DNA from 3 places in the Flavobacterium mesophilum genome. Region 2 is predicted to be linked to each of the others. Evidence: riboswitches for the same ligand, from Rfam matches in the RefSeq annotation. Region 2 holds a riboswitch; each other region holds the start of a gene.
What was found. A riboswitch is a leader RNA that binds a small molecule or an ion and turns the genes downstream of it on or off. The one in region 2 is predicted to bind S-adenosylmethionine.

Region 1 (4,269 bases), on a different contig from region 2:
CACAAACTAAAAGGATTTTACGAAGAATTTTGTCAAAAAAAGGAGTTAGATAAAATGTTCCGTCAGAACCAATTTATTGGAAAAAAATAAACGGTTTGATGATAAAGTTCCGAAGGAACGATTCATATTGTAGCGTCGGGTTTCAACCCGATGTAGACAAAGAAATGAAAAACATAGCCCAAGGTTTCAACCTTGGGAAACTTGAGATTCATTATTTTTGATGAAACAAAAGATTAAAATGGAACAAAACGAATTATATCCAATATTTCTAAAGCTTCACAATTTAAATGTATTAATTGTAGGCGGAGGAAATGTAGGTCTGGAAAAGCTTTCTTTCTTGTTAAAGTCAAGTCCGAATGCAAATGTTGAGGTAGTAGCAAAAGAATTTCATTTAGAAATAAAAGTTCTGGCAGAGCAACATCCTTCGATAAAATTGACAAAATCGAAGTTCAAAAGGAAAATGCTCAAAAAGCGCCATATGGTAATTGCTTGTACAGATAATCTTGAAGTCAATAAAAGAGTGTACGATTTAGCCAGAAAGCGTTATTTGATTTGCAACATCGCCGATACGCCAGATTTATGTGATTATTATTTGGGTGGCATTGTAACAAAAGGAAATGTAAAAATTGCCATTTCAACCAACGGAAAATCGCCAACAACAGCCAAAAGGCTTCGAGAGTTTTTCGAAGAAGTAATTCCGGAAGATATCAATCAAATGGTTGAGAATCTGAACGAATACCGAAAGACGCTAAAAGGCAATTTTGAAGATAAGGTAAAAAGAATGAATGAAATCACTTCTTCATTAAAAAATAGAGAGTAAAAATTTCCAAAGAAATGAATGATAAAAATCATTGAATAAAGAATAAATTATTCGTTTCTTTGTATTATTAAGAATGATTATAAACAACAACCGTAATGATTAAAACAGATATACTTATAATTGGAGCAGGACCAACAGGTTTATTTGCCGTTTTCGAGGCAGGATTATTGAAATTAAAATGTCATATCTTAGATGCTTTACCGCAGCCAGGAGGACAGCTTTCAGAATTATATCCTAAGAAGCCAATTTATGATATTCCTGGATTCCCAGAAGTTTTAGCCGGAGATCTTGTAGACGGACTAATGGAGCAAATCAAACAATTTGAGCCTGGTTTTACTTTAGGAGAGCGTGCTGAAACAATCGACAAGCAAGAAGACGGAACTTTTATTGTGACGTCTAATAAAGGAACTAAATTCCACGCGCCAGTTATCGCAATCGCAGGAGGTTTAGGAAGTTTCGAGCCTCGTAAGCCACTTATCGAAGATATCGAGTTTTATGAAGATAAAGGAGTAAAATACTTCATCAAAAATCCTGAGAAATTCAGAGATAAAAGAGTTGTTATTGCAGGAGGAGGAGATTCAGCATTAGACTGGTCAATTTTCTTGGCAAACGTAGCTTCAGAAGTAACTTTAGTTCACCGTAGAAACGAATTTAGAGGAGCTTTAGATTCTGTAGAAAAAGTACAGGAATTAAAATCAGCTGGAAAAATCAAATTAATTACTCCAGCAGAAGTTATCGGAATCAACGGTGCTGAGCACGTAGAATCTTTAGATATCGAAGAAAACGGAGCACACCGTAAAATTGATTGCGACTATTTCATCCCACTTTTCGGATTAACGCCAAAATTAGGTCCAATTGGAGACTGGGGATTAGAAATCGAGAAAAATGCAATTAAAGTAAACAATGCATTAGATTACCAAACAAACATTCCTGGAATCTTCGCAATTGGAGACATCAACACATACCCTGGAAAATTAAAATTGATTCTTTGTGGTTTCCACGAAGCAACTTTAATGTGTCAGGCTGCTTATTCAATCATCAACCCAGGTAAAAAATACGTATTGAAATATACTACAGTATCTGGAGTAGACGGTTTCGACGGAACTCGTAAAGAGGCGCCGAAGGCAGTTGTTAAAGCGATAGTCTAAGTTACTGAGATGCTAAGTTTCTAAGCTACTAAGATTTTTATATAGAAAGCTCAAACTATAAGTTTGAGCTTTTTTTTTATGAAACAAAATTTTAAACTTAGAGTCTTAGTCGCTTTTCAAAAACTTAGAAACTCAGTATCTTAGAATCTTAGCAACTTAAAAAAAAACATTTGCAAATCGTATTGTCATTTCATACCTTTGCACTGTTCTTAAAATTTATTGTTCGTTATCACGAAAGGCGGAGGGATAGACCCGATGAAACCTTAGCAACCCTTTACTATAAAGAAGGTGCTAAATTCTACTTTTTACCATAAACACAGGTATTTAAGATAGATAACACAAATACATTCTAGTATTTCTCAAAACTTTTCTAAACAACTTACAAATAATTTACCGAAAGCAATTTCGGTAAGGAGCGAATCATTGGCGCATTTTTGCAGTCAATAGTTCCCGCTTTTCGTTGCAATCTTTTGCTTTTTAAAGAAAAAAGCAAAAGGATTTCCACTTCAATCGGGGCTAAAGAGCCAGCAATAGTGCACTTTTGGAATTAATTAGAATTAAAAAACTTAGCATCTTAGAACCTTAGTGTCTTAGAATCTAAAAGGAAAAAATATGTCGATTACAATTCAAGAAGCAATAAAGAAAAATATCCTAATCCTTGATGGAGCAATGGGAACTATGTTACAACGCTACAACTTCTCAGAAGAAGATTTTCGTGGCGAGCGTTTCAAAGATTTCCCGCATCCGCTAAAAGGAAACAACGATTTATTATCCCTGACACAGCCACAGGCAATTCGTGCCGTGCATGCTGCTTATTTTGATGCAGGAGCAGATATCGTAGAAACCAATACTTTCTCAGGAACAACAATCGGTATGGCCGATTATTTCATGGAAGATTTGGTTTACGAACTAAACTACGAATCGGCTAAATTGGCGAGAGAGGTTGCGGATGAATTCACAGCAAAAAATCCAGAAAAACCACGTTTTGTAGCCGGTTCAATCGGGCCGACAAACCGTACGGCAAGTATGTCACCAGACGTAAACGATCCAGGCTACAGAGCCGTAACTTTTGACGATTTGCGAATTGCATACAAAGAGCAAGTAGAAGCCCTAATGGACGGAGGTTGCGATTTACTTTTAGTAGAAACGATTTTCGATACACTAAATGCAAAAGCAGCACTTTTCGCCATTGAAGAAGTAAAAGAAGAACGCAATCTTGATATTCCAATCATGGTTTCAGGAACAATTACTGATGCTTCAGGAAGAACACTTTCTGGACAAACAGTTGAAGCGTTCTTGATTTCAGTTTCACATATTCCGTTATTAAGTGTTGGTTTCAATTGTGCTTTAGGAGCCGATTTGTTGAAACCGTATTTAAAAACATTAGCTCATAATACAAGTTTTAATGTTTCAGCACACCCAAATGCGGGATTGCCAAACGCGTTCGGACAATACGATGAAACTCCAGAACAAACTCAGGCATTCATCAAAGAATATTTAGAGGATAATTTAATCAATATCATTGGTGGTTGTTGCGGAACAACTCCAGATCATATCCGATTAATGGCAGAAGTAGCGAAGGATTATAAGCCACGTGTAGCGCCGGTTTTTGAATAACTTGTTTTTCGATTTAAATTAATATGACAGTAGGAGCGTTAACAAGTATCAGCATAATAGTAGTAATGTCTATACTTGCAAAGATTTTTCCATATAAAAAGCCAGAAGGTAATTTAAACGTTGATATAAATACGTTAAGAGGTAAGTATCAAATTTGGGATTTATTTTCTGCGGTTTTGATATTTATATTAATTCCAGGAATAACATATTTAATAGGTTCGCTGTTTTCGATTATTTTTTATTCGACTAAAGTGAACAATCCTGAAATTATATATCATATTGGTACAAGTAGGTTAATGTGGTATATGCCAGCATTAGTTTTGTCTTTTGGATTAATTAGAATTCCAATGACGTTAATTTATAAACTTATTTTTAAAGAAGACTATAATCAATTTATGTTGTATTCAGATTTAAAAACGGGTGTTGATGGTATGCGAGTATTAAATTATATGACTTGGATATCAGGAATAGGATCGGTTTTGCTTTTGATTTTACTATCCGATTATTCGGTTGATATTTATAAAGAAAAGATTGTATTAAATGATTTTTTAACTTTTTCAGATAAGTCATATTCATTGTCTGAAATACAGTCTATAAATTATATTCAGCCTATAAATCCAAATACACAACAACCTGAAAAAGAATCATATTTTATTAGATTTAATGACGGTGGGCATTGGGATA
Region 2 (4,269 bases):
TTTTTATTTCTTCTAAAAGGATTTTAGGATCAACCAAATTGTTTTCGTCTGGAGGCAAAATCACAACATCCGCATTCGTTTCGTACCATGAAACCTGATTCGAATGATGCTCCATGTGCGTAATAAAAACGACAGGTTTGTCTGCTTCATTTTCAGAATTATTTCTCAACTTCATAATACGCTGCAGTTTGGACAAAGCAGCAGTCATGCCACTTCCAGTTGCTACCAAAACATCTGAATCATGAGCATTTACTGCTTTTTTAATAATCTCTCGAGCGCGCTGATATGCAAAAGTGGAAGCTTTTCCTGTTTGACTTGAAAGCGAATGCGTATTGGCAATCATCGGACCAACTTTATTGAGCATAATATCTTCAATCGGGACGTATAATCTTCCGCTGGCAACCCAATCTGCATAAATCAGATTCTGTTCTCCGTAAACCGATTCGAAAGTATGTTCAACTCCTAGTGTGTTTTCTCTAAATTTAGAAAAGTAACATTCAGGCTCTGTTGGTTTTGTTGTTGGCTCAATAGCATTCATTTCCTTGTCATTTTTTAATTAACGATTGTATTCTTAATTTCAATTCTTTTAGATGATCAGATTTTATTTTCCAAAAGCTTTTTTAATGTCGCTTGCAATTCTTCTCCATGCAGGTTTTTAGCAACGATAATTCCTTTTGAATCCACTAAATAATTTCCTGGAATTGCACGTACACCGTATAATTTAGCAACGGCACTATTCCAAAAAAGCAAATCAGAAACGTGTGTCCAGGTTAAATTATCATCCTGAATTCCCTTAACCCAGTTTTCTTTCTTTTTATCCAATGAAATTCCAATAATATTGAATCCTTTATCATGAAATTCCTTATACGCCGCCACAATATTTGGATTTTCTCTTCGGCAAGGTCCACACCAAGAAGCCCAAAAATCAACTAGTGTATAGCCTTTCAAATTTTCATAAAGACGAACTGGCTTTCCTTCTGGATTATTGGCAGTAAAATCAGGAGCTTTTTTTCCAACTGCTAGTCCATCCAACACAACAGCAAGATCTTTTAGTTCTTTCACATAAGAAGTCGTGTGAAGGCTTTTATCCAATAAAGCAATGTTTTGTGTGATTTGTTCTGGAGTCAATCGATATGACCAGTTTCTGTACAAAACATAAGCTGCAACTATAGATTTAGGGTTTGACGTAATGAATTTGCTGATTTCTATATCGTTGCTCTTTTTGTACGTTTCAAATAAATCTTGAGAAGCTGAACCTGTTACAACTGAAGTAGAATAATATTTCTTCGGACTCAATTTTACCGTAATAGGCTCTTTTTCAAGAAAAACATACAATGGAGAACTGGCAGTATTCACGCTTAATCCGTATAATTCTGGGGTTTTAACTTTGGTTTTAAAACTGAAATTCCCATCTTTCACTTTTGCCGAATCAATTGTGGTAAACATCTTATTGTGAAATTTTTGCAGATATACATATTGCGCAACCGTATCAACAACAGTTCCTTTTAATTGCAAATTGTTTTCTTGTGCCTGAGTTTGGACGATTCCAAAGCAGAACGCTAAGCCTAATAGTATTTTTTTCATGGTAATTTAATTTTTAGTGATTAATATGTTTTGTTTTTAAATGTGATTTTTTACTTAAAATTGGGCAATAGAATTCTCCTAGACTTTATTTCAAAGTCCTTTTTATATAATTTTAAAGAATTGAAAAAGAAGAAAATCTAACGTGGTCGCATTCGGAAAACCATAACGTTATTTTCTGGAAAGAATAAATTCAAACGATCTGAATAAGTTCGAGAAGCAACTGACTTGGTTTTCATTTTTGAAAAAATAAATTTTAATATTGATGACCTTACTCAGATTCACTTTGGAAATCTTCCTTATCTGTCCCGCAAGGCGGGAAGGATTTAGCACCTTATTTAGCAACAGGTTGCTAAGACATCATTGGGCCTACTCCCTCAGTCTTTCTGGATAAGTATCATTGCAGATGTTTTCTGCGTTACAAATATATATTAATTCTACCGAATTAGTATAGTTTTAAATTGATTTTTTTGAATTATTTTTTAAAGAATGAAATAACCATCTTAAAAACAACATTTTAAAAACCTTTAAATGTTTGTTTTTTAAGATTAAAACTTACTAGGAACCCACAAAAAAAACTCATTTCGATACTGAAATGAGTTCTACTTAATCTTCAAGAATAGCATTATTAAGTAATTATTTCTTCAATTCGTCAAAATACGTTGTAGTTTCTTCAATTAAAGAATGCATCAACTCCCCTGCTCTTCTATGCTTTAAAATTGGCGAAATTTGGCCTCCCCAAAAAAGTATCATATCCCATTTTTTTTGTTCTAAAGTCGCTTTTCGTAAATGAGACATAAAAGTAGTTTGTAATGGAAATGGCAACACTGATGCTTCTTTTCCTAAAATTTCTTTTGCAATTCGGCTTGAAATACCACGCCCTAGCCTTCCAGTATAAGCGCGCGATAAAGTGGTGTATTTTGATCCTTCTGAAAATAACATTTCTCTATGGATCGGCAATGCGTTTGATTCTTCAGTGGCTAAAAATGCAGTTCCGATCTGAACGGCGCTCGCTCCTAAAGCTAATGCTCCGGCAATTCCCTTGCCATTTGCAATTCCTCCTGCTGCAATAACCGGAACCTTTACTTTTTCTCTGATTAATTGCAATAAAACAAAAGTTCCCGTTACTGATGATTCGGCAGAAGCCAAAAAAGAAGGCCGGTGCCCGCCCGCTTCAAATCCAGAAGCGATAATCATATCAACACCTGAATTTTCTAAATAAATAGCTTCATCTAAAGTTGTTGCCGCACCAACGGTTACAATTCCAAGTTTCTTGCATTGTTCCAAAACATCCGGAGAAAGTGTTCCAAACATAAAACTGAAAACTTTCGGACGAATATCTAGAAGCACTTGCAATTGATTTTCAAATCGGGATTGAAACGGCGCTGGTTTTTCTGGCAACGGAATTCCCGCTTCATCAAAATAAGGCTTGAATAGCTCTTTTGCTTTATCATATTGTCCATCTGTAATTCCGTTTGGATCCATATCCGAATCCGAAACCCAAAGATTTAAGTTATACGGTTTGCTGGTTAAGGCTTTTATTTGTTTATCTGCTTCATAAATTTCCTGCGGACTCATCGTATATGCGCCATAACCGCCCAAACCGCCAGCATTAGAAACTGCCGCGGTTAGTTCTGGTGTTGAAAGATTTCCGCCAAATGGCCCTTGCAAAATCGGGTACTGAATTCCTAACAATTCCGATGCTTTTGTATTGTACCACATCACTTAAAATTTAAAATTATTCACTTAAGTCAGTCAACATTTTGTTGACGATAAGCCATTTTCCATTTACTTTATGGAAAGATAAAAAATCCCGATAATTAAAATCGTACATTTTCAGACTAACTTCTGCAATGGCGATTGAATTTACGACTTTTATATTTAATACTTCGCCTTTAAAAGGTTTTCCTGAATCTTTCGGACTTTGTCTGTTTTTCACTCCATCTAAGTAAAGATCAGCAGTTTTAAAATAAGGTTGCCCTTTCACATCTCCAAAAATAAAGCTTCCCGGATAAAATATACTTCCCAAAAGCATCACATCGCCTTCGTAAATTCCTTTAAAATAATAATTCTCAACTGCATCTTTAATAGCAGCAATTTCGGCTTGATTTTCCATTTTAATTGTATTTTGAGCTTTTATGCCCTGAAAAGTCCAGAGCATAAAAGCAATTAATAAAATAGGTTTCATTTTAATTTAAGTTGTGTCCTGCTCCTTTTCCACCGTCAACATTGATGATTGTGCCGGTAATGAAATTGCTTTTAGCAACAGTATAAACCATTTCGGCAACATCGTCAATTTCTCCAACTCGGTTTAGTAAATGCAGACCTCCGTTTGCGTCAACTTTATCACCGTGCATTGGCGTTCTGATTACGCCAGGAGCGACAGTGTTTACGCGAATATTTTGTTTCCCAAATTCAGCCGCCAATTGAATTGTAAGTGCATGAATTGCGCCTTTGCTCGAAACTGGTGCTGAAGCCGGCCATCCGCCCAAACCGTGATTTACCAAGGGTGTCCCAATATTGATGACAACACCATCTTTTTGTTCCAACATTTGAGGAATTACTGCTTGCGTGGTGAAATAGGTTCCTTTTAAATTGGTTGTCAAAAACTTATCCAAATACGTTTCATCAACTTCTAAAAATGGCTTGCTATCAAAAATTCCAGCATTATTAACCAAAACATCTGCC
Region 3 (4,269 bases), on a different contig from region 2:
TCAACGTGCGTAAAATTTTGAAGCTCTTCAGCATTTAAATAATTCGCAATTAACGAAGCCGTATAATTACTTCCGTTTCTTCCTAAAGTTGTAGTGTCGTTATTGTTGTTTGAACCAATGAAACCTGTAACGATATTCACCGTTTCTCCATTATGAAGCTTGAAATAATTGATTACGTTTTTCTTTGAAAGTTGTTCCAAAGGTTGCGCATCACCAAATTTCGAATCAGTTTTTAATAATTCTCTTGTATCAACAAAATTCGCAGGAATTCCTTTTTCGATCAAAATCGCAGTCAATAATTTAGCCGAAAGCAATTCACCTTTCGACAGAATCTGATCTTTAATTTTACTGCTGTAATCGCCAATAAGGCTCACTCCTTCAAAAAGTTTATCCAAAATATTGAATTCTTCAGACAAATCAACTTCTGGATAATCTGAAGTTTGATACGCTTTGAAACTTTCCAATAATGGCTTATAATTTCCGTTTTTAGCGGCAATTCTTAAAATATCTTCTAATTCATCTGTCGCGTTACCGCGTGCAGAAACAACTACGGCAATTTGCTCGCCTTGATTTACTTTGTCTGAAATGATTGAAACGACTTTGTTAAGTCCTTCTCCATTCGATAACGATTTACCTCCAAATTTTAATACTTTCATTTTTATTTTGCTATTGTTTCTGCCTTAAAAATATCGGCAAGTAAATGATCTAATTGTTTGTACTCGATTAAAAAAGCGTCATGTCCGTGAACCGAATCAATCTCGCTGTAAAAAACATTGTCTTTAAACCTTTTTAATTCCTGATACGTTTCCAGGTTTTCTTTTGGCGTAAAAAACAAATCCGAATTGATTCCGATAATATGAATCGATGCCGGCGTTTTAGACATTAAGGTTTCAAAATCCTCACTATTTCGAGTAATGTCTATGGTTTTGAGCAATTGGTTCATCAATTTGTAGGATGCCAATTGAAATCTTTGTTGCAATTTTTTTCCGTGGTGTGCGAGCCAACTTTCGATATTAAAAATCAAAAGATCTTGATTGATGGTTCGCTGAAATTTTTCTTTGAATGATTCAGGAGATCGATAACAAAGCATCGCATGAATTCTGGCATCCTCAATTGGTCGGGATGAATTGTTCAGAATTTGTTCCTGCAGGTAACAATTTGCAATCATCCAGTCGGTCGATTTCCAGTCGGTTGCAATCGGAATTAAATGTTCTGTGATGTTTGGTTCCAATGCCAAGATTTCCCAAGCAATTCCGCCACCAACAGAACCGCCGATTACTGCAAATACTTTTTCAACGTTTAACGCTTTTAAACCTTTGATAAAAATGCGTGCAACATCTCTGGTTGTAAAATCCTGATAATTATCGATTAGAAATGAATCATTTCCGTTTCCTGGAACATTAAATGCTAAAACGGTGTATTTGTTGGTGTCAATTGTTTTTCCGTCGCCAATCAAATCATTCCACCATCCGTTTTCGCCAGTTACTTGCGCATTTCCTGTCAAAGCATGATTGACCAAAACAATTGGCGCTGTATGCAAAGGCAAGCCAGAAAGCGTAAAACTTAACGGTAATAATGAAAATATTGCACCACTTTCTGTGATGAAATCTTGAATTATAATAGGATTGGGTATATTTTCCAATTTCAAATCTTTTTATTATTGATTTGTATGTGGAAATATTAGAAAGAAAGTCTAGAGTTTGAAACTAGAAAAATTCTTGTTGTTATCTTTCCACGTTTGGGCGTGGTAGAATGCAGCACCTTCTTCGAATTAACGAAGGGTTGCTAAGGATTCATCGGGTCTAATCCCTCCTCCTTTCTTTATAACATTTTCAATACGTTTTTGAACTTAAAGGTGCAAATTAACTACTAATTTCTTAAACAAGCAAATTTTATCGAAACTGATTCTATAATTTCTTAAACATACTTAAATCAGAATTTATTATACGCAAAAAATTACCGAACAAACTGCCCAGTAAAATTAAGCGGGTTTTACCCTATTTTATGATGCTTTTTGATTTAGATAAAAAGCGTTTCATTTTCTTTTGAATACATCAAGAATAATAAAGAATTTGGTTCTTTTCTCACTTCTTTTTTATCTGTCTCCGTGATTCCGAAACTTGGGTGGATCAACTCATTTGTTGGAGGCGGATTGTTTCTTTCATTTTTGATGCTTTTGAAAGTTGAAATCTTTTTTCTTAAGTAGTTTAATGTGCTCATGATATTTAAGTTTAAGTTAGTTTGCGTTTTATAATCTTTACTTTTTCTTTAAATCTGTGTTATGGTAATCAAAATGAATAAAAAAACCCTTTTGGATTTTTAATACCAAAAGGGTTTAAGTTTTTATAGAAACTTATATATACTTTTAGTATCAACAGACGCATACACAAATACGTGCGACGTTAAACATCTTGTTCATCTGTAGGGACTTATTCATCTGTGATTTGAATTCTATTTTAATAAAATCTTGCATTTACTTTTCTTTAATAAACTTTTAGATTTGATTAAGATCTAAAAGGAAATAGTCATTTATTTTTTAACAATTAAGCGCCTGTTTTTAACATACCTTACTTGTCTTACAAATTTGCGACTTTTTTTTGAATAAACCAAGTTACAAAAGCTTATTTTTTCTAAAAAAACGTTAAAAAACATCTTTTTCTCGTCAAAAAACATCTTACAAAATCACATTTCAACAAAACAACAGTTTTATCCTACAAAAATTAACTAACTTTTTCTGTTTCAATCTTTCAAAGAACTTTTTTCCTAATATCGAAAAACCACTTAAAGCCAGACTGCTTCCTTATTTTTAATTTTTTCAGCAACTTTTAAAATATCTGCAATTATTCCTCTTGAAATTGCCTGTTTTGTAGGTGATGCGCTTTGTATTACAATTGGAACATTCGTATAAGATTGCGTATAAATTTCAAAAATGCTATCTGATCCTTTCAACTGACCAATTGCTGATGTAATAGGTTCTGAAACCAATTTCACCTCAAGCCTGTTTTTCGCAACATCAAATTCACCTACATATCGCAACACATGATTTTCGGCCTGAGTGATTTTTGCAATTTTATATGATTTGTCAATGGCCTCTTTATTTAATATTCCGTTTTTCTCTAAATGTTCTTCTTTTATAATAGGATTGATTTTTATATCGGCTAATTCGAACTCTCTTCCTATTTCGCGCGTCAAAATCAATAATTTTCGAGCGGTATCATTTCCTGACAAGTCTTCTTTAAAAGTAGAACGCATCAATCCGAGAAGGCTGGCATCTTTCAAAATAGCTGAAAAAGAATTTTCTTCTGCAGAATATCTATTGAACACATAACTCAGATGATCTGAAAAAACACCCCTGATCTTCGTGATTTTTTCGCCCGAATAATACAAATCTCTTAAAGTCTGCAAAACCGGAAATCCGGTATCAACTGAAGTTTCATACAAAAATTCCTTGTCGTACTTTTTTAGATTTTCTCTAAGCTTTTTATAAAGATCAATTGGAAGCGTGTTGGCTTTTTTATTTACTGCCACAATATTGAATCCGTTTTCAATCAGCGTATTATAATGACCAATGAGTTCATCACTAGCTGTCGCGTCAACAGCAATCAAATTCTCAAATTCATTTTCTTTTGCAAATTGAACAATATCTTCGACTCTAAAAGGAACGGCCAATTCTCTAAAATTGGTTTCCCACGAATACCCAACACCTTCCTTCTCAAAAAAAGCAACTGTTGAATTGGTTATTATTGGAAAATGAAAATCGACATTTTTGCTTTGCAGAAAAAACTCTTGACTTTCAATAATCTGATTGATTAAAGTGCTTCCGATGTTCCCAATCCCAAAAAGAATAATATTTATTTTAAGCTTTGACATAATTTCTCGCATTTTTTGTTTTTTACCATATAAGTAATATAAGTTCATTTTAGTAAAGATGCGCAATAACGACGCAAGCAATGCGTCCAAGTAAATCCTCCAAATTTGAGCGTCCACTTTAAATGGACTTATATTCCTTATATGGTTTAAAAATTTTATAGTGGTTTTATTCATAAAAAATCACCCTTAGCGGCACCACACCGCTAAAGGCAATTTTTCAAACAAAAAACAAAAAAACCTAATTTTTATTGATACTGTACTGCGCTTGCGTAATGCTTTCGAAAACAGTTTGCAAATCAGCAATTAAATCTTCAATATCTTCGATTCCAACAGAAAGTCGGATCAAATCTTTAGAAACTCCAGTTGCTAATTGATCCGCCTCAGACAATTGTTGGTGCG

Region 1: another riboswitch for S-adenosylmethionine. It lies ahead of AAYQ19_RS09700 (homocysteine S-methyltransferase family protein); the one in region 2 lies ahead of AAYQ19_RS00775 (redoxin domain-containing protein).
Region 3: another riboswitch for S-adenosylmethionine. It lies ahead of AAYQ19_RS09775 (alpha/beta fold hydrolase); the one in region 2 lies ahead of AAYQ19_RS00775 (redoxin domain-containing protein).

What each region holds. Positions count from the first base shown of each region.
Region 1 covers NZ_JBCPXZ010000003.1:172,401-176,669, reverse strand. The annotation lists gene cobA (uroporphyrinogen-III C-methyltransferase) at 1-90, shown strand, start outside; gene AAYQ19_RS09710 (precorrin-2 dehydrogenase/sirohydrochlorin ferrochelatase family protein) at 239-820, shown strand; gene AAYQ19_RS09705 (NAD(P)/FAD-dependent oxidoreductase) at 916-1,968, shown strand; SAM riboswitch class I at 2,192-2,308, shown strand; gene AAYQ19_RS09700 (homocysteine S-methyltransferase family protein) at 2,581-3,585, shown strand; gene AAYQ19_RS09695 (hypothetical protein) at 3,609-4,269, shown strand, end outside.
Region 2 covers NZ_JBCPXZ010000001.1:205,024-209,292, forward strand. The annotation lists gene AAYQ19_RS00770 (aminotransferase class V-fold PLP-dependent enzyme) at 1-538, opposite strand, end outside; gene AAYQ19_RS00775 (redoxin domain-containing protein) at 595-1,584, opposite strand; SAM riboswitch class I at 1,878-1,978, opposite strand; gene AAYQ19_RS00780 (NAD(P)H-dependent flavin oxidoreductase) at 2,218-3,303, opposite strand; gene AAYQ19_RS00785 (nuclear transport factor 2 family protein) at 3,320-3,769, opposite strand; gene AAYQ19_RS00790 (SDR family NAD(P)-dependent oxidoreductase) at 3,771-4,269, opposite strand, start outside.
Region 3 covers NZ_JBCPXZ010000003.1:189,316-193,584, forward strand. The annotation lists gene thrA (bifunctional aspartate kinase/homoserine dehydrogenase I) at 1-656, opposite strand, end outside; gene AAYQ19_RS09775 (alpha/beta fold hydrolase) at 659-1,642, opposite strand; SAM riboswitch class I at 1,722-1,830, opposite strand; gene AAYQ19_RS09780 (hypothetical protein) at 2,020-2,220, opposite strand; gene AAYQ19_RS09785 (homoserine dehydrogenase family protein) at 2,782-3,870, opposite strand; gene AAYQ19_RS09790 (O-acetylhomoserine aminocarboxypropyltransferase/cysteine synthase family protein) at 4,109-4,269, opposite strand, start outside.